Regions from separate parts of the Stenotrophomonas sp. STEN063 genome, predicted to be linked through region 1. Evidence: riboswitches for the same ligand, from Rfam matches in the RefSeq annotation. Region 1 holds a riboswitch; the other holds the start of a gene.
The links. A riboswitch is a leader RNA that binds a small molecule or an ion and turns the genes downstream of it on or off. The one in region 1 is predicted to bind cobalamin.

Region 1 (8,391 bases):
GCATCAGTGCGGCAGCGGTGGGCCAGAACATCGCCCGTCTGGAAGCCCATCTGGGCGTACGCCTGTTCAACCGCACCACCCGCCAATTGGCCCTGACCGAGCGTGGCGCGCTGTATCTGGCGCAGGTGCGGCATATCGAGCGCGACCTGCAACGGGCCCAGGCAGCGGTGACCGATCCCGACGCGATACCTGCTGGCCGCCTGCGCATCGCCAGCAGCGCGGCGTTCGGCCGGCATGTGCTTGCGCCATTGCTGCCGGCCCTGCAACAGCGCTACCCACGACTGGAAATGGAGCTGCTGCTGGCCGACCGCAGCATCGATCACGCCCATGAGGACGTGGATGTCAGCATCCGCATCGAACCGCAGTTGGAAGAGGGATTGGTGGCACGGCCCATCGCGCAGGTGCCGTTCGTGTTCTGTGCCGCGCCGGCCTATCTGGCCATCGCCGGCACGCCGCGCTCGCCCGATGAGCTGCGCGAACACCGCTGCCTGTTGTTCCGCTACCCGCTGGATGGGCGCTACCTGCGTTGGGGTTTCGTCCGCGATGGCCTGCGCTTCGATGCCGAAGTGCAACCGGCATTGGTCAGCGACGACATCGATGCACTGGCAGCGATGGCGGCGCGCGGCGGCGGCATCACCCGACTGGCAGCCTTTGTCGCCGCGCCCTACCTGGCCCGCGGCGAATTGCAGGCCTTGTTCCAGGATGAAGCCAGCGGCGATACACGGGCCTCACCGGAGCCGATGCGCCTGTTCCTGTGCGTCAGCGACCGCCGCGACCTGACCCCGAAAGTGCGCTCGCTGCTGCAGCACATCCTCGATGCCCTGCCGCCGGCCTGGCGCATCGACATCGATCACGCCTGAGCGCCAGCAGCCACGCCGCTGGCGCCTCCGCCGAACGTCAGCCTTGCCTGGCGAGCTTGAACAGACCGCGCGCTTCGTGCGGCTCGCAACGCATGTACTGCGGCGACACCGTCAACTGTGCGCCCAAGGCCGCTGCCGCATGCCAGGGCCAACGCGGGTCGTAGAGGATGCCGCGGGCGATGCCGATCGCGTCAGCCTTGCCATCGACGAGGATTTCCTCGGCGTGCGTCGGCTCGGTGATCAAACCCACCGCGATCACCGGCGTGCCGATTTCGGCCTTGATCGCAGCGGCCTGCGGCACCTGGTAGCCAGGCTCGACCGGAATCTGCTGGCGCGGATCCAGCCCACCGCTGGACACATGCAGGAAGTCGTTGCCGCGCGCTTCCAGCGCCTTGGCCAGTTCAATGCTCTGGGCAACATCCCAGCCGCCGTCCACCCAATCGGTGGCGGAGATGCGCACGCCCAAGGCCACATTGGCCGGCACTACCGCGCGCACCGCATCGAATACCCGCAGCAGCAGGCGCATGCGGTTTTCCAGCGAGCCGCCATACGCATCGTCGCGCTGGTTGCTCAACGGCGACAGGAACTGGTGCAGCAGATAACCATGCGCGGCATGCAGCTCGATCAGCTCCAGACCAAGCCGCACTGCGCGCCTGGCGGCAGCGACAAAGTCTTCGACCACGGCTTCGATGCCGGCCTCATCCAAGGCTTCAGGCGTGGGATCGCCGGCCTTGAACGGCAGCGCCGACGGCGCCAACACCTGCCAGCCGTGTTCCTGACCCGGGGCGATCGCGCCACCACCATCCCACGGGCGCGCGGTGGACGCCTTGCGCCCGGCATGCGCCAGCTGCACGCCTATCGGCATGTTCGACCAGCGTCGCGTCGATGCCAGCACCTTGCCCAGCGCTGCCTCAGTAGGGTCGTCCCATAAGCCAAGATCGGCCCAGCTGATGCGCGCACGCGGCTCAACCGCCGTGGCTTCGATGATCAACAGGCCAGCGCCGGACTGCGCCAGCTGACCCAGGTGGATCGTGTGCCAATCGGTGGCCTGCCCGTCCTGCGCCGAGTACTGGCACATGGGCGCGATGACGATGCGGTTGGAAAGGGAAAGCGGGCCTAGCGACAACGGTGAGAAAAGCTGGCTCACGTGGGGAACGTCCATCAACAGTGGGGGCGCCCATTGCACGCCGCACCGGCCGTTGATTCAACCGGCGGGATGGATCACTGCGTCTTGATGCCGTCCAACAGGAAGGCAAGTGCCTGGGCGCAGGGCATTTCAACCTTCAACGACAGCAGGTGATCGGCGCGGGTGCGGCCAAGATTGACCGCAGCTATCGGCAAACCGGCCTTGGCGGCGGCATCGACGAAGCGGAAACCGGAATACACCATCAGCGACGAACCCAGCACCAGCACCGCGTCGGAACGCTGCAGGTGCTCATGCACCGCCGCGACCCGCTCACGCGGCACATTCTCGCCGAAGAACACCACGTCAGGCTTCAACACGCCCCCACATGCATCGCAGGCAGGCACATCGAACGAAGAGAAGTCAGCCTCGATATCGGCGTCACCATCGGGCGCGATGCCAGCCTCCAGCACGTCCCAGCCCGGGTTGGCATCCAGCAGGCGTTGCTGCAGCAACTCACGCGAGCTGTGTGCTTCACAGCCCATGCAGCGCACCTGGTCCAGGCGACCATGCAGGTCGATCACGGTCTGGCTGCCCGCCGCCTGGTGCAGGCAGTCCACGTTCTGGGTCAGCAGCAGCTCGATGCGACCATCGGCTTCCAACGCCGCCAGCGCGCGGTGCGTGCCATTGGGCAGCGCCTGGCCGAAGCGTGGCCAGCCCAGCAGGCTGCGCGCCCAGTAACGCTTGCGGGTTGCTACCTCGCCCATGAAGGCCTGGTAGCTCACCGGCGGCGTGCGCTTCCATTGACCATCGCGGTCGCGATAGTCGGGGATGCCGGAGTCGGTGCTGCAACCGGCACCGGTGACCACGAACAGGCGCCGATGGCCGGCGATGAACTGCGGCAGTTCGGTGATCACTGCTGGCGCCAAGCGCCCCGTCTGTGCCGATGAAGTGGTCATCGCCGTGCGGCTCAGGCCTGCGTCGGCAGCGTCGGCACGGTGGTCGGATGACCTTCGCCATCGAGTGCGATCATCACGAAGGTGCCCTTGGTGCACAGCGCACGTTCGCCGTTATGCAGGTCCTCGGCGATCAGTTCGACTTCCACATGCATCGAGCTGCGGCCAACCTTGACCACCCGGCCGATGGTTTCCACCATCTGCCCGATGCGGATCGGCAGCTTGAAATCGACCTGGTCCGAGCGTGCGGTGACCACGGTGCAACGCGAATAACGGGCAGCGGCGAGAAAGGCCGCCTTGTCCATCCACGCCAGCGCCTGGCCGCCGAACAGCGTGCCCATATGGTTGGTGTGGTTGGGGAACACGATTTCCGCCATGCGGACTTCAACCGGCGGATTGGTTTCGACGATGGGGGTCATGGAGGCATCACCTGTAAGTTGGCGCAGATGATACGCCCGCGAAGCTGTGCAGCCGGTGAGCGCTCTGCCCCCTCCCTTCGGCGCAGCCGAGGGGAGGGCTGGGGAGGGGTGCCTTTGCTGTTGCTGAAGAACCCCTCCCCAACCCTCCCCTGCGCTTCGCGCAAGGGAGGGAGCCAAGCGCGCTTCGCGCAAGGGAGCGCGTCGATCAGAACGCCATATCAAACGCGACTTCACCCTGCACGCCGACCTGGTAGGCAGAGGCGCGGCGCTCGAAGAAGTTGGTCAGTTCCTGCACATCCTGCAGTTCCATGAACGGCAGCGGGTTGCGCACGTTGTACTTCTTGGCCATGCCCAGCTTCAGGAAATGGTTGTCGGCGCAATGCTGCAGGTACTCGCGCATGTCGCGGGTGGAGATGCCGGCCACGCCGCCGGACAGCACGTCCTCGGCGAACTGCACTTCACAGTCGATGGCCTCCTCCAGCATCTGGTAGACCTCCTGCTCCATCTTCGCGTCGAACAGATCGGGTTCTTCGGCGCGGATCTTGCGCACGCACTCGAACGCGAACTCCATGTGGCAGCTCTCGTCGCGGAACACCCAGTTGGTGCCCGAGGCCAGGCCCGGCAGCAGGCCGCGCGAACGGAAGTAGTACACGTAGGCAAACGCGGCAAAGAAGAACAGGCCTTCGATGCAGGCAGCGAAGCAGATCTGGTTGAGCAGGAACTGGCGGCGGTCGTCGCGGGTTTCCAGGCGCTTGGTTTCCTGCAGCGCATCGATCCACTTGAAGCAGAACGCGGCCTTCTTCTTGATCGAGTCGATGTTCTCCACAGCGGCGAAGGCCTTGAAGCGCTCTTCCGGGTCCGGCAGGTAGTTGTCCAGCAGGGTCAGGTAGAACTGCACGTGCAGCGCTTCTTCGTACAGCTGGCGCGACAGGTACATGCGCGCTTCCGGCGCGTTGAGGTGCTGGTACAGGTTCAGCACCAGGTTGTTCGACACGATCGAGTCGCCGGTGGCGAAGAACGCGACCAGGCGATGGATCAGGTGCTGGTCGGCCGGCGACATCTTCTGGTGCAGGTCGGTGATGTCGATCTGGAAATTGATCTCCTCCACCGTCCAGGTGTTCTTGATCGCGTTGCGGTACATCTCGTAGAAGTCCGGGTAACGCATCGGACGCAGGGTCAGCTCGAAACCGGGATCGAGCAGCATTTGGCGGGGGGAATCGGACATTTTGGGTCTCCATTCCCTTCTCCCTGCGGGAGAAGGTGGCGCGTAGCGCCGGATGAGGGTTGGTTCCTTGGGGGGCGCTACGTGCTTTTAAGAGCGCCCTCACCCCAACCCCTCTCCCGCAGGCGGGAGAGGGGCTTTGAGCTTTACTGGCAGGCTTCGCAGGCTTCCGGGCTTTCCAGCGAGCAAGCCACGGCTTCCACCGGGGTGTAGCTGCTGACCGTGGTCTTGGCGATCTTGGTGGCCGGGCGCGAGCGCAGGTAATACGTGGTCTTGATGCCCTGCTTCCACGCGTACATGTACATGGACGACATCGCGCCGATGTTCGGGCTTTCCATGAACAGGTTGAGCGAGGCCGACTGGTCGATATAGGCACCGCGCGCGGCGGCCATGTCGATCAGCGAACGCATCGGCAGTTCCCATGCGGTGCGGTAGATGTGGCGCAGGGTTTCCGGGATCTGCTGCAGGCTCTGGATGGAACCGTCGGCCAGCTTGATCGCATCGCGCACTTCCGGTGTCCACAGGCCCAGCTGCTTCAGCTCGGCAACCAGATGGCGGTTGATCTGCAGGAAGTCGCCGGAGAGGGTTTCGCGCTTGAACAGGTTGGATACCTGCGGCTCGACGCACTCGTAGCAACCGGCGATGGAAGCGATGGTTGCGGTCGGCGCGATCGCGATGATCAGCGAGTTGCGCAGGCCGTGCTGCTTGATGCGCTCGCGCAGTGCGTCCCAGCGCGCGGTGTCTTCCGGCACCACGTTCCAGGCGTCGAACTGCAGCTCGCCGTGGGCAGCGCGGGTGTCGTTGAACGACGGGTGCTTGCCGCGTTCCTGGGCCAGTTCGCAGGACACTTCCAGCGCGTGGAAATAGATGGTCTCGGCGATCTTGGTCGACAGCGTGCGTGCTTCGGCGGAGTCGAAGGCCAGGCGCTTGCGGAAGAACACGTCCTGCAGGCCCATGCAGCCCAGGCCGACCGGACGCCAGCGCAGGTTGCCGCGGCGTGCGGTTTCGATCGGGTAGAAGTTCAGGTCGATGACGCGGTCGAGCTGGCGCACGGCCAGGCGCACGGTCTCGGCCAGCTTCTCGAAATCGAAATCGCCATGTGCATCGAGGTGGTTGCCGAGGTTGATCGAGCCCAGGTTGCAGACTGCGGTCTCGTCGTTGGAGGTGATCTCCAGGATCTCGGTGCACAGGTTGGACAGGTGGATCACGTTGCCGGCGCGCAGGGTCTGGTTGCTGGCCAGGTTGCACTTGTCCTTGAAGGTCATCCAGCCGTTGCCGGTCTCGGCCAGGGTGCGCATCATCCGCGAGTACAGCTTGCGTGCCGACACGGTCTTGCGCGCCTTGCCCTGGGTCTCAGCCTGCACATAGGCCTGCTCGAAGGCCGGACCGAACAGATCGGTCAGCTCCGGCACCACGCGCGGATCGAACAGCGACCATTCCTGGTCGGCCTCGACGCGCTGCATGAACAGGTCCGGCACCCAGTTGGCCAGGTTGAGGTTGTGCGTGCGGCGCGCGTCATCACCGGCGTTGTCACGCAGTTCGAGGAAGTCCTCGATGTCCGCGTGCCAGGTTTCCAGATAGACGCAGGCCGCGCCCTTGCGCTTGCCGCCCTGGTTGACCGCAGCCACCGAGGAATCCAGCGTCTTCAGCCACGGTACGATGCCGTTGGAGTGGCCGTTGGTGGACTTGATCAGCGAGCCACGCGAACGCACGCGGGTATAGCTGACGCCGATGCCGCCGCTGAACTTGGACAGCTGCGCGATGTCGGCATAACGGTCGTAGATGGATTCCAGCGAATCCTGCGGCGAGTCCAGCAGGAAGCACGAGGACAGCTGCTCGTGGCTGGTGCCGGCATTGAACAGGGTCGGGCTGGACGGCAGGTAATCCAGGCTGCCCAGGCGCTGGTACAGCGCCAGTGCTTCAGGCACGTCCTCGCTCAGCGCGCTGGCGATGCGCAGGAAGAACTGCTGCGGGGTTTCGATGACCTTGCGCGAATGCGGATGCCGCAGCAGGTAGCGGTCATACATGGTGCGCAGGCCGAAGTAATCGAAGTTCAGGTCGTAGGAGAGATCGATCGCATCGTTGAGCTTGCGTGCATTGACCTGCACGAAGTTGAGCAGGCGGTCGTTGATCAGGCCGACCTCGTGGCCACGGCCGACCGACTGCGAGAACGCATGGATTTCCTGGCCGGAGACTTCCTTGCCGATGAAGTTGGCCAGCAGGCGTGCAGCCAGGCGGCCGTACTCGGGCTCTTCGCCGATCAGCAGGGCGGCGGTGCGGATCGACAGCTCGTCCAGTTCCTGGGTGCTGGCGCCGTTGTACAGGCCGGAGATGGTGCGTGTGGCCACCCGCATCGGGTCCACCGCGTGCAGGCCTTCGCAGCAACGCTGGATGGCGCGGACGATCTTGTTGAGGTCTACCGGCTCGGTGCTGCCATTGCGCTTGGTCACGCTCATGGCGGTGGCGGTCGGCGGCGGGGTCAGTTCAAAACCGGCTTCAGCCGGAGCGACGTCAGTATGAGTGGCAGTCACGACGATGGTGTCCTTGCAAACGTTATGCACGCAGCTCCTGCCCGCGCAGGAAGCAGAGCCGGTACGGAGCAGCGAGCATGGAAGGACGGCGTCGCAGCAGCCGCGACAGCGCACGACCCAGGGTCGGCAGCAGCCACGGCACCACGTCACCAGCCGTCTTCCCCTCGAAGACACCGCAGCCGGCACCACGCGGTGTGCATCGCGTGGCTGTCGGCAGGTCTTCGGACTCATGGGCAGGAAGGCGGGGGCCTTCTCCTACTCCGCCGCTTCCCAAGGCCTGTGCCTCAGTGCTGTTGGCGGGGTCGTTCCCAATTACCGCTGCGGGGCAGTGCCGGACTAGCCTTGAAGGCATCACCGGCTTCCCTATTAATCCGACGGAAAATTCCGCCAGAACCGACGGAGCACAAGATAGTGGGGGTGTATTACAGGGTCAACACCAAATCTAGTATTTCTTTGCCAAGCCTTGTGGCACAAGGCCTGGACTGTCTGGCGCCCGGACCGGACACCGGAACCTGCTCGAACGGCGTGCGCAGTCAAGCCTTTTGCAGAGTTTTTTTGTAGGAAAACCACCTGACTTGACTACGTAAATTTCTGATGAAATTTCTGGACGTGACTTCCGGCCGACGCAGCTCTTGCCGCGAGCGGCCAAGCTGGCCGCGCCCACCCGCCACGAGCTTCTGCCATGCGCCTGCCCATCGCCACTTCGCTTGCTCTGCTGCTGCCGCTGGCCGCCCAGGCAGGCACGGTCAAGGCGCCGGAGCTGTCTGCCGACCAGTGCGGTGTGTCCACCGACTACAACGTGCTGGTCGACGGCGGCGGTATCTGGTTGCGTCGCGATACGCTGCCGATGCGCGAGATCGTGTTCCACGACGGCCAGCTGAGCATCGACAACCGGATGCAGACGGTCTCAGCGGAAGATGCACAACGGCTGCGCGCCCTGGAGGATGGCGTGCGTCGGCTGATGCCGGCGGTGACCGGTATCGCCACCGAGTCGGTGGGCATCAGCTTCGATACGTTGGACTCGGTTTACGAAGGCCTCACCGGCAACGCCAACTCCCGCAAAGTGCGCAAGTTGCGCAAGGAGGCCGAACGCTTTGTCGAACAGACCATCGGCCGCGGCCGCTGGGACCAGGACCTGTTCAATGAAGGCTTCGAAGCACGGGTGCAGGATGCCGCCGAGAGCCTGAGCGGCTCCATCGCCCGCAGCATGCTGTGGGCAGTATTCACCGGTGGCGAGGAGAAGCTGGATGCACGTGCAGACAAACTCGACGCCGAACTGG
Region 2 (8,391 bases), on a different contig from region 1:
GGCGTTGCCGGTGTTGGCGGAGATCGAACGCAGCAGGTCAGCCACGCTGGCCTTGCCGGTCTGCTCCAGTTGCTGGCGTTCGATCACCTGCACCGGGTTGGCGGTCTCGGTATCGGTGCGCTTGATGTTGGAGCCGGTGACCCGGACCGCATCGAGGGTCTTGCTGCCGTCGGCAGCGGCTTCGGCCAGGGCGAGGGAGGGAGCAGCGATGGCGGCGGCCACCGCGAAGGCGAGCAAGGAACGAGTAGGCATGGAATCCGGGGAGGGGTGAATGGCAACGGCGCCAGTACCTCATGAACGGCAAATGTCCGGCCAATCACTTTGTTGCATTCGCACATAACCATCCGTTACATCGCTTCATCCGGATGGATATGAAAACATGGCTGGCATCACTGGCGCATACGCGCAGCGACGGCGGCATCCTACAATTACGCCCATGGATATTTTCAAGGTTTTCACCCTCGAAGCCGCACACCGGCTGCCCAACGTCCCGGTCGGCCACAAGTGCTCGCGCCTGCACGGCCACTCGTTCCGCGTGGAACTGCGGGTCAGCGGCGAACCCGGCCCGGAGACTGGCTGGATCATGGACTTCAGTGAGCTGAAGGCCGCCTTCCAGCCGCTCTACGACCAGCTCGACCACAACTACCTCAACGACATCCCCGGCCTGGAGAACCCCACCAGCGAACGCCTGGCGATGTGGATCTGGGAAAAGCTGAAGCCGGCACTGCCGCTGCTCAGCGAAGTAGTCGTGCACGAAACCTGCACCTCCGGCTGCAGCTACAAGGGCGCCTGATAGCGACCTCGTAGTGCCGAGCCATGCTCGGCAGAGGCCTTGCCGGTAATGCTCCAGCCGAGCATGGCTCGGCTCTACATGGCCTTCCCGACCACGCAGCGGCCCTTGTGGGAGCGGCGTAAGCCGCGAAGCTGGCCGTGCATGAAGCCTCAAAGCCAACCCCTCCCCAACCCTCCCCTTGCCTGCGGCAAAGGGAGGGGGCCGAAGCGTAGTGCCGAGCCGTGCTCGGCAGAGGCCTTGCCGAGGAACGCCCCAGCCGAGCATGGCTCGGCTCTACATAGCCTTCCCGACCACGCAGCGGCGCTTGTGGGAGCGGCGTAAGCCGCGACGCTGGCCCATGCATGGAGCCCCAAAGCCAACCCCTCCCCAACCCTCCCCTTGCCTGCGGCAAAGGGAGGGGGCCGAAGCGTAGTGCCGAGCCATGCTCGGCAGAGGCCTTGCCGAGGAACGCTCCAGCCGAGCATGGCTCGGCTCTACATAGCCTTCCCGACCACGCAGCGGCCCTTGTGGGAGCGGCGTAAGCCGCGAAGCTGGCCGTGCATGGAGCCCCAAAGCCAACCCCTCCCCAACCCTCCCCTTGCCTGCGGCAAAGGGAGGGGGCGCTCGTCTGCGGCAAACGAGCGCGGCAGTGCCGAGCCATGCTCGGCAGAGGCCTTGCCGGTAACGCTCCAGCCGAGCATGGCTCGGCTCTACAGAGACGAGTTCTGAACAGTTCAGAATTTTATGTTGCACCGCGCCAATTCCGCGTTATGCTGCAACGCAACAAGCCCGCCGGATCACCTTGATGTCCGCTCAGTTCAACGACTTCAGCAGCTACACCCAGCAGCTCGCCGCTGCTGCCAACCGTGCCAACCGGCTCGCCTTGGAAAATGCTGAAAGCGTGTTTGGCGTGCAGCTGCGCGCGTTCGAGCGCAACACCACGGCTGCGGCTGGCTTCTTCGGCGAACTGGCCCAGGCCGGCGCACAGGCGGATCTGCAGGCGCTGCTGCCCAAGGGCATGCAGCTGGCACGCGAGAACATGGAACGACTGGCCAATGCCAACCAGGAAGTGGTCGGGCTCAGCCTGAAGACCGGCGAGGCATTGGGCGCATTGGTTCGCCAGCCTTTCGCTGCCAAACCCGAGCGCAAGACGCGCTGATACCCAGACAACAGAATTTGCGCGGTCCCTCCCCCGCGCAATCCCAGACCCGGTAGCTCCCTCCCGCTGCCGGGTCTTTTTTTGCCTGCGATCCAGCATTCCATTGCCGATGGCTGCGCTCGGCGGCAGCGGCTGGCAAAATCGACGACCACGCAGCGGCTAGACTCTCCTGATGTTCAACACCGACACCCTCACCGGCAGCAAGCCGGAACAATACGCCCAGCTGCTGGCCCAGGCCCGCGCTCTGGTCCATGGCGAAGCAGACCGCATTGCCAATGCTGCCAACCTGTCGGCACTGGTCTACCACGCGCTACCGCAGCTCAACTGGGTGGGTTTCTACTTCTACGACGGCAAGGAATTGGTGGTTGGCCCGTTCCAGGGCTTGCCGGCCTGCGTGCGCATTCCGCTGTCCAAGGGCGTGTGTGGCGCCGCTGCCAGCAGCCGCCAGACCCAGCGCATCGAGGATGTGGATGCGTTCCCCGGCCATATCGCCTGCGACTCGGCCTCGCGCTCGGAACTGGTCGTGCCCCTGGTCAACAACGGCACGTTGATTGGCGTATTCGACATCGACAGCCCGGTGCTCGCGCGTTTCGACGCCGACGACCAGCTGGGGCTGGAAGCCATCGCCCAGGTGTTTGTCGAGGCGCTGCAATGAGCGCCCCCAAGCTACGCAACATCGGCCCCAAGAGTGCAGCCTGGCTGCGTCAGGTCGGTTTGCGCAGCGAGCAGGACCTGAGCGCGATCGGCCCGGTCGCGGCGTTCATGAAGGTGCGCCGCGCCGGCTTCAAGCCCAGCCTCAACCTGCTGTATTCGCTGGAAGGCGCCTTGGTCGGCTGCCATTGGCAGGAAATACCCGAGGCGCGTCGCCAGCAACTGGTCGCCGAGTACGAAGTCGCTGCTGGCGCGCTGCCCACCACGCGTGCAGGCCAACAGGCCGGGCCGGTGCATGAAACGCATATGCAGGCCGAAGCCGACGAAGAAGAGACCACCGAGATCCGCTTCGAGGATTGAAGCGGAGCAACAGCTTTTGTGGGAACGGTGTAAGCCGTGAAGCTGGCCATTCCTCAGATCGCGCACTGCATGATTCCGGATGCAGTTTTAGTTTCGCGGCTTACGCCGCTCCCACAATGTCTACAGGCAGCGGTGCGAGGACCACCAGCGCCAGCATCAGCAAGGTCTCCACTACTTCGACGCTGGCACCCAGGCCATCGCCGGAGATCCCACCAAGCTTGCGCTTCCACCACAGCGCTACCAGCGGTACCAGCAGCAATGCAATCAACAGCGGCCATGCAAACACCACGCTGATCGCGGCCAGCAACACGGCCCACGCCCACATCGCCGACGGTCGCAGCTGCCAGGAAAAGCGCTCACCCATACCATCAGCGTGCAGCGACGGTATGCGCTGGCTCCACCACAAGGTGCCCCAGCGTGCCCACGCCGGCACCAGCACGATGCCGAACCACAACGGACCCACCGCAAGCTCGGTCAACAGCACGAACTTGAGCAGCAGCTGCATGATCAGCGTGACCACGCCGAACACGCCCATATGCGGGTCCTTGAGCACCTCCAGGAAGCGCTGCGGGTTGCGATGCGCCGCACCGAAGGCATCGGCGACATCGCCCAGGCCATCCAGATGCAGCGCGCCGGTCACCCATACCCACAGCAACAAGGTCAGCGCGCCCGCCAGCCAGGGCCGATCCGACAGGCCATACAGCGGCAGCGCCAGCAGGACGCCGATGATGGCGCCAACCAAGGGATAGTACACCGCCGACCTGCTCAGGTCCTCCTGGCGGAAGTCGCGCACCTGCGGTGTCGGCAGCCGGGTCAGGAACTGGATGGCAAGGATCAGGCGGCGTCCAATCATGGTTGTCGCAACTCCAGCAGTTCACCCCACAACCGGCCGTCTTCGCCACGCTCCACGCGCAGGCGCACACGGGTGCCGTAGTCGATGCGCATCGCCCACAGCGAAGACAAGCTCATGCCACACACCCGTGACACCACCAGCCGCAACACGCCGGCGTGGCTGACCACCAGCACCGGCTGGCCGTCACAATCGTCTTCGTCCACCAAACGATGCAGCTGTTCTTCCACACGCGCCTGGAACTGCCGCCAGGATTCGCCGTTGGGCGGCACCACATCGTGCGGTTCGCTGTAGAAGCCAGCAAGCTGCTCGGCTGGAACTTCATCGAAATGCAGTCCGTCCCAATCGCCGAAGTCGAGCTCGGCCCAATCCGGGTGGATCTCGCAGAACTGGTTGCTGCCAGCCACCAATGCATGCGCGGTATCCAGCGCGCGCCGACGCGGCGACGTGATCACCCGGCTCCAGCCAATGCCGGCGTGGCTGCGGTACAGCGTGTCCATCGCACCTTCGATCAAAGGCGGATCGGTACGACCGTCGAGGTGGCCGGCACGCCCGGTGGAGGCATGCCGCATCAGATCAAGAATCATCGGCCGCCACCGCGGTCGGCAACAGCTGCCTCGGCGAACGTCGCCATGCTGTTGTGCAGGGCGCAGGCCATGCGCACCAGCGGCAACGCGAGCGCGGCACCGGAGCCTTCGCCAAGACGCAGGTCCAATGACAGCAGCGGCTGCGCCTGCAATGCCTCCAGCAGGCGGATGTGACCACGCTCGGCCGACTGGTGCGAGAACAGCAGCCACGGCCGCAGGCTGGGATTGATGCGTACTGCCGCCAACGCCGCAGCAGAGACGATGAAGCCATCCACCAACACTGGAACCCGTCGCTGTGCTGCGGCGATCATCGCCGCGCTGATCGCTGCGATCTCCAATCCACCTACACGTTGCAATGCTTCATACGCGGGCGACTCGGCCGTGTTGATCGCGTCACCATGCAGGCTCAGCGCGCGTGCGATCAGATTCTTCTTCTGCACCATGCGCACCGCGTCCAGGCCAGTACCGGCGCCAACCAACTCGTCGAGCGGCAACGGGCCAAGCACGGCAGCGATGGCACTCGCAGCAGTGGTGTTGCCGATGCCCATCTCGCCGAACACCAACAAATCCGCACCGTCGGCACAGGCAGCCTCCACCGCGCGGCGACCCGCATCGAAGGCAGCGTCCAGATCAACTGCCGACATCGCCGGGCCTGCGCTGAAGTCAGCAGTACCATGCAGGGTCTTGGCACTGACCACGCCGGCAATCGCTGTGGTAGCGCGGCTGCCTACATCCCATACGTGCAGTGGCAGGCCCAGTTCGCGCGCCAGTACCGCAATGGCAGCACCGCCGCCGGCGAAGTTGTGCAGCATCTGCACCGTCACTTCGGCCGGGTAAGCCGACACGCCCTGCGCGGTCACGCCGTGGTCGCCTGCGAACACCACCACCGGCACACGCTGCGCCACCGGCTGATCCACGCCTTGCAGCGCAGCCAGTTCAACGGCCAATGTCTCCAAACGACCCAAGGCGCCTTCCGGCTTGGTCAGCTGGCGCTGGCGCAGCAGGGCGCGCTGCCGGTATTCCTGCGAAGGCTGGCTGCAGGCCTGCCCGTACCATGTTTCTGTCACGACACTTCCGATACTGCGTTTGCAGCGCGCATTCTAGCCACTCGGCAACAGTGCTGCGCAGGGCTTGTTTCGCCAGCCCCCAATCAAATCGAACTCATGCAACACGTGGCCCGGGTAAGCGCAGCGCACCCGGGGAACGAGATTGCAGCACCGCTGCAGGCCTGCGGCGCCCTGCACTTCCCGGGTGCGCATGCGCTTACCCGGGCTACCTTGAACCCCGGTTACAGAGTTCGCGCCATGCCAGCCGTTGCCGCCCATTCCGGCAACGCTGGCGGCAATGGCATAGAATGCGCGCACTTTCGGGTGACCGACCGGCATTGCCGGTCGGTTGAAACGGGAAGCCGGTGCCGCGCACTGCTGGAACTCCAGCATGTCGCCATTCCGGCACTGCCCCCGCAACGGTAAGCAGGACAAGTCCAGACATGGCGCCACTGTGCACGGCACGGGAAGGCGTCTGGACGGAAGCGGCCCACGCCGCCTCGCCTGCGAGTCCGGAGACCGGCCCGGAAGCCGACTGGTTGCGATGCGGAGGGCATGGCGGCGGCTGTAGCGCCGTGTGCGCCACCTCCGTCTTCTCCCTCTTCTGGCAGCCTCCCCAATCCGCCTGCGCGGGAGCGTGCAGGCCCAGGAGCTTCCATGAAACTGTCTTACCACACCCTTTCGCTCGCCCTTGCCCTGGCATTGCCGGGCGTTGCTGCCGCGCAGAACGCACCAACCGAACTGGACGACGTCACCGTCACCGCCACCCGTACCCCGATCTCCATCGAGAACAGCGTGGTGCCGGTGCAGGTCATCGACCGTGCGCAGATCGACCACAGCCAGGCCAACTCGCTGCAGGACCTGCTGCGCGGTCGCGCGGGCCTGGACTTCGCCAACCAGGGCGGCAACGGCAAGATCACCTCGCTGTTCCTGCGTGGCAGCAACTCCAACCAGGTGCTGGTGCTGGTCGACGGCGTGCGCGTGGCCTCGGCCACCAGCGGCATGGCCGCCCTGCAGGACCTGCCGGTTGACCAGATCGAGCGCATTGAAATCGTGCGGGGCCCGCGTTCGAGCCTGTACGGCTCCGAGGCCATCGGCGGCGTGATCCAGATCTTCACCCGCAACGCTGGCCAGGGCCTGCAGCAGAACCTGGCGATCACCGCCGGCAGCAACAACCTGCGCCAGGTCAGCGCCGGCTTCAGCAACCGCGGTGAGCGCGGCTGGATCTCGGCCCAGGGCGGCTACCAGAAGACCGACGGCATCAACGCCTGCCGCGGCACCGCCGCTGGCTGGGGCGCTGGCTGCTTCGCCGATGAGCCGGACCGCGATGGCTACCGCAACACCTCCATCAACGTGCGCGGTGGCTATGCCCTGACCGACACGCTGAGCCTGGAAGGCCATGTGCTCAACGCCGACAGCTTCAACGAATACGACGGCAGCATCTTCGGCGGCAACGAAGCCGACAACCGCCAGCAGGTCTACGGTGCCAAGCTCGCCTGGGCTGCATCCGAGCGCTTCCGCCTGAGCGCACAGGTTGGCCGCAACCGCGACCAGGCCGACAACTACTTCGCGGATGCCAGCACCGGCACCCGCAGCTTCGCCAGCGCCTTCGATACCCGCCGCGACACCGCCAGCGTGCAGGGCGACTTCAGCTTCGCCGAAGGCCAGCAGATCACCGCTGGCGCTGATTGGCAGAACGACAAGGTCACCAGCTCCACCGCCTTCGACATCGACCAGCGCGACAACCTCGGCGTGTTTGCCGAGTACCAGGGCCAGTTCGGCGCGCACTCGCTGCAGGCCAGCGTGCGCAACGACGACAACGAGCAGTTCGGCAACCACACCACCGGCAGCCTGGGTTATGGCTTTGCCTTCGGCAATGGCTTCCGCCTGACCGCCAGCGCCGGCACCGGCTTCAAGGCACCGACCTTCAACGACCTGTACTACCCGGGCTTCAGCAACCCGAACCTGAAGCCGGAAGAATCCAAGAGCCTGAACCTCGGCATCGCGCAGTACGCCGACAACTGGAACTGGACCTTCAATGCCTACGAAACCCGCGTCGACCAGCTGATCGGCTATGACAGCAACTTCGACCTGGTCAACGTTGCCGAAGCCCGCATCCGCGGCGCCGAGCTGACCGGCTACCTGTCGCTGGCTGGCTTCGACATCAACGCCCAGGCCAGCTTCACCGACCCGCGCGACCACACCTCCGGCGCTGCCACCTACGACAACCTGCTGGCCCGCCGCGCGCGTACCAGCGGTCGTCTGGACGTGGACAAGAGCTTCGGCCCGCTGCGTCTGGGCGTGACCGCTGCAGGCAGTGGCCACCGCTTCGACAACGCTGCCAACAGCGTGCGTCTGGCCGGCCACGGCACCATGGATGTGCGCGTTGAATACGCCATCAACGACGCATGGAGCCTGCAGGCCAAGGCCGCCAACGTGTTCGACCGCGAGTACGAAACCGTTGCCTGGTACAACCAGCCGGGCCGCGAATACCAGCTGACCCTGCGTTACAACAGCAAGGCCAACTGAGTCAGCGAAGCCGCAGCGCCGCTGCGGTTTCCGGCAGTATGAAAACAAGCAGGGCCGACGGTGATTCCGTCGGCCCTGTTCTATTTGCAGTAGCGGAAGTTGGTCAAAGCTTCATGCGCAGACCGACGTTGAAGGTGCGGCCCAGCACGTCATACACCGCCGCCTGGTAACCGCTCTGGTTGAAGCCGGCACCGCCGGCCTCCGCGCCCGGCACACGCGGCGGCGCGCGATCGAAGGCGTTATTGAGACCGCCGAACACGCTGAATTTGGGCGTGACCTGATAGCTGGCGTAAAAATCGCTGTAGAAGGTATTGCCTGCCCATTCGCGCTCATACGTCGCAGTCGAAGTATTGCTGCCACGCATTTTCGATACATGCCGCAGGGTCCAGTAGACGCTGAGCTTGGGATTGGACCAGCCGGTGCGCACCGTGCCCTTC

Region 2: another riboswitch for cobalamin. It lies ahead of btuB (TonB-dependent vitamin B12 receptor); the one in region 1 lies ahead of AC1VWL_RS02915 (ribonucleoside-diphosphate reductase subunit alpha).

Annotation. Positions count from the first base shown of each region.
Region 1 is NZ_JBXFWF010000005.1:85,905-94,295, forward strand. It holds gene AC1VWL_RS02890 (LysR family transcriptional regulator) at 1-860, shown strand, start outside; gene AC1VWL_RS02895 (NADH:flavin oxidoreductase/NADH oxidase) at 898-2,007, opposite strand; gene AC1VWL_RS02900 (NAD-dependent protein deacetylase) at 2,082-2,942, opposite strand; gene AC1VWL_RS02905 (acyl-CoA thioesterase) at 2,954-3,358, opposite strand; gene AC1VWL_RS02910 (ribonucleotide-diphosphate reductase subunit beta) at 3,564-4,583, opposite strand; gene AC1VWL_RS02915 (ribonucleoside-diphosphate reductase subunit alpha) at 4,727-7,036, opposite strand; cobalamin riboswitch at 7,308-7,524, opposite strand; gene AC1VWL_RS02920 (DUF2884 family protein) at 7,794-8,391, shown strand, end outside.
Region 2 is NZ_JBXFWF010000049.1:27,506-35,896, reverse strand. It holds gene AC1VWL_RS13495 (TonB-dependent receptor) at 1-252, opposite strand, end outside; gene queD (6-carboxytetrahydropterin synthase QueD) at 437-793, shown strand; gene AC1VWL_RS13485 (phasin family protein) at 1,578-1,931, shown strand; gene AC1VWL_RS13480 (GAF domain-containing protein) at 2,104-2,586, shown strand; gene AC1VWL_RS13475 (TfoX/Sxy family protein) at 2,583-2,942, shown strand; gene cobS (adenosylcobinamide-GDP ribazoletransferase) at 3,043-3,795, opposite strand; gene AC1VWL_RS13465 (histidine phosphatase family protein) at 3,792-4,379, opposite strand; gene cobT (nicotinate-nucleotide--dimethylbenzimidazole phosphoribosyltransferase) at 4,376-5,446, opposite strand; cobalamin riboswitch at 5,731-5,967, shown strand; gene btuB (TonB-dependent vitamin B12 receptor) at 6,083-7,954, shown strand; gene AC1VWL_RS13450 (TonB-dependent receptor domain-containing protein) at 8,058-8,391, opposite strand, start outside.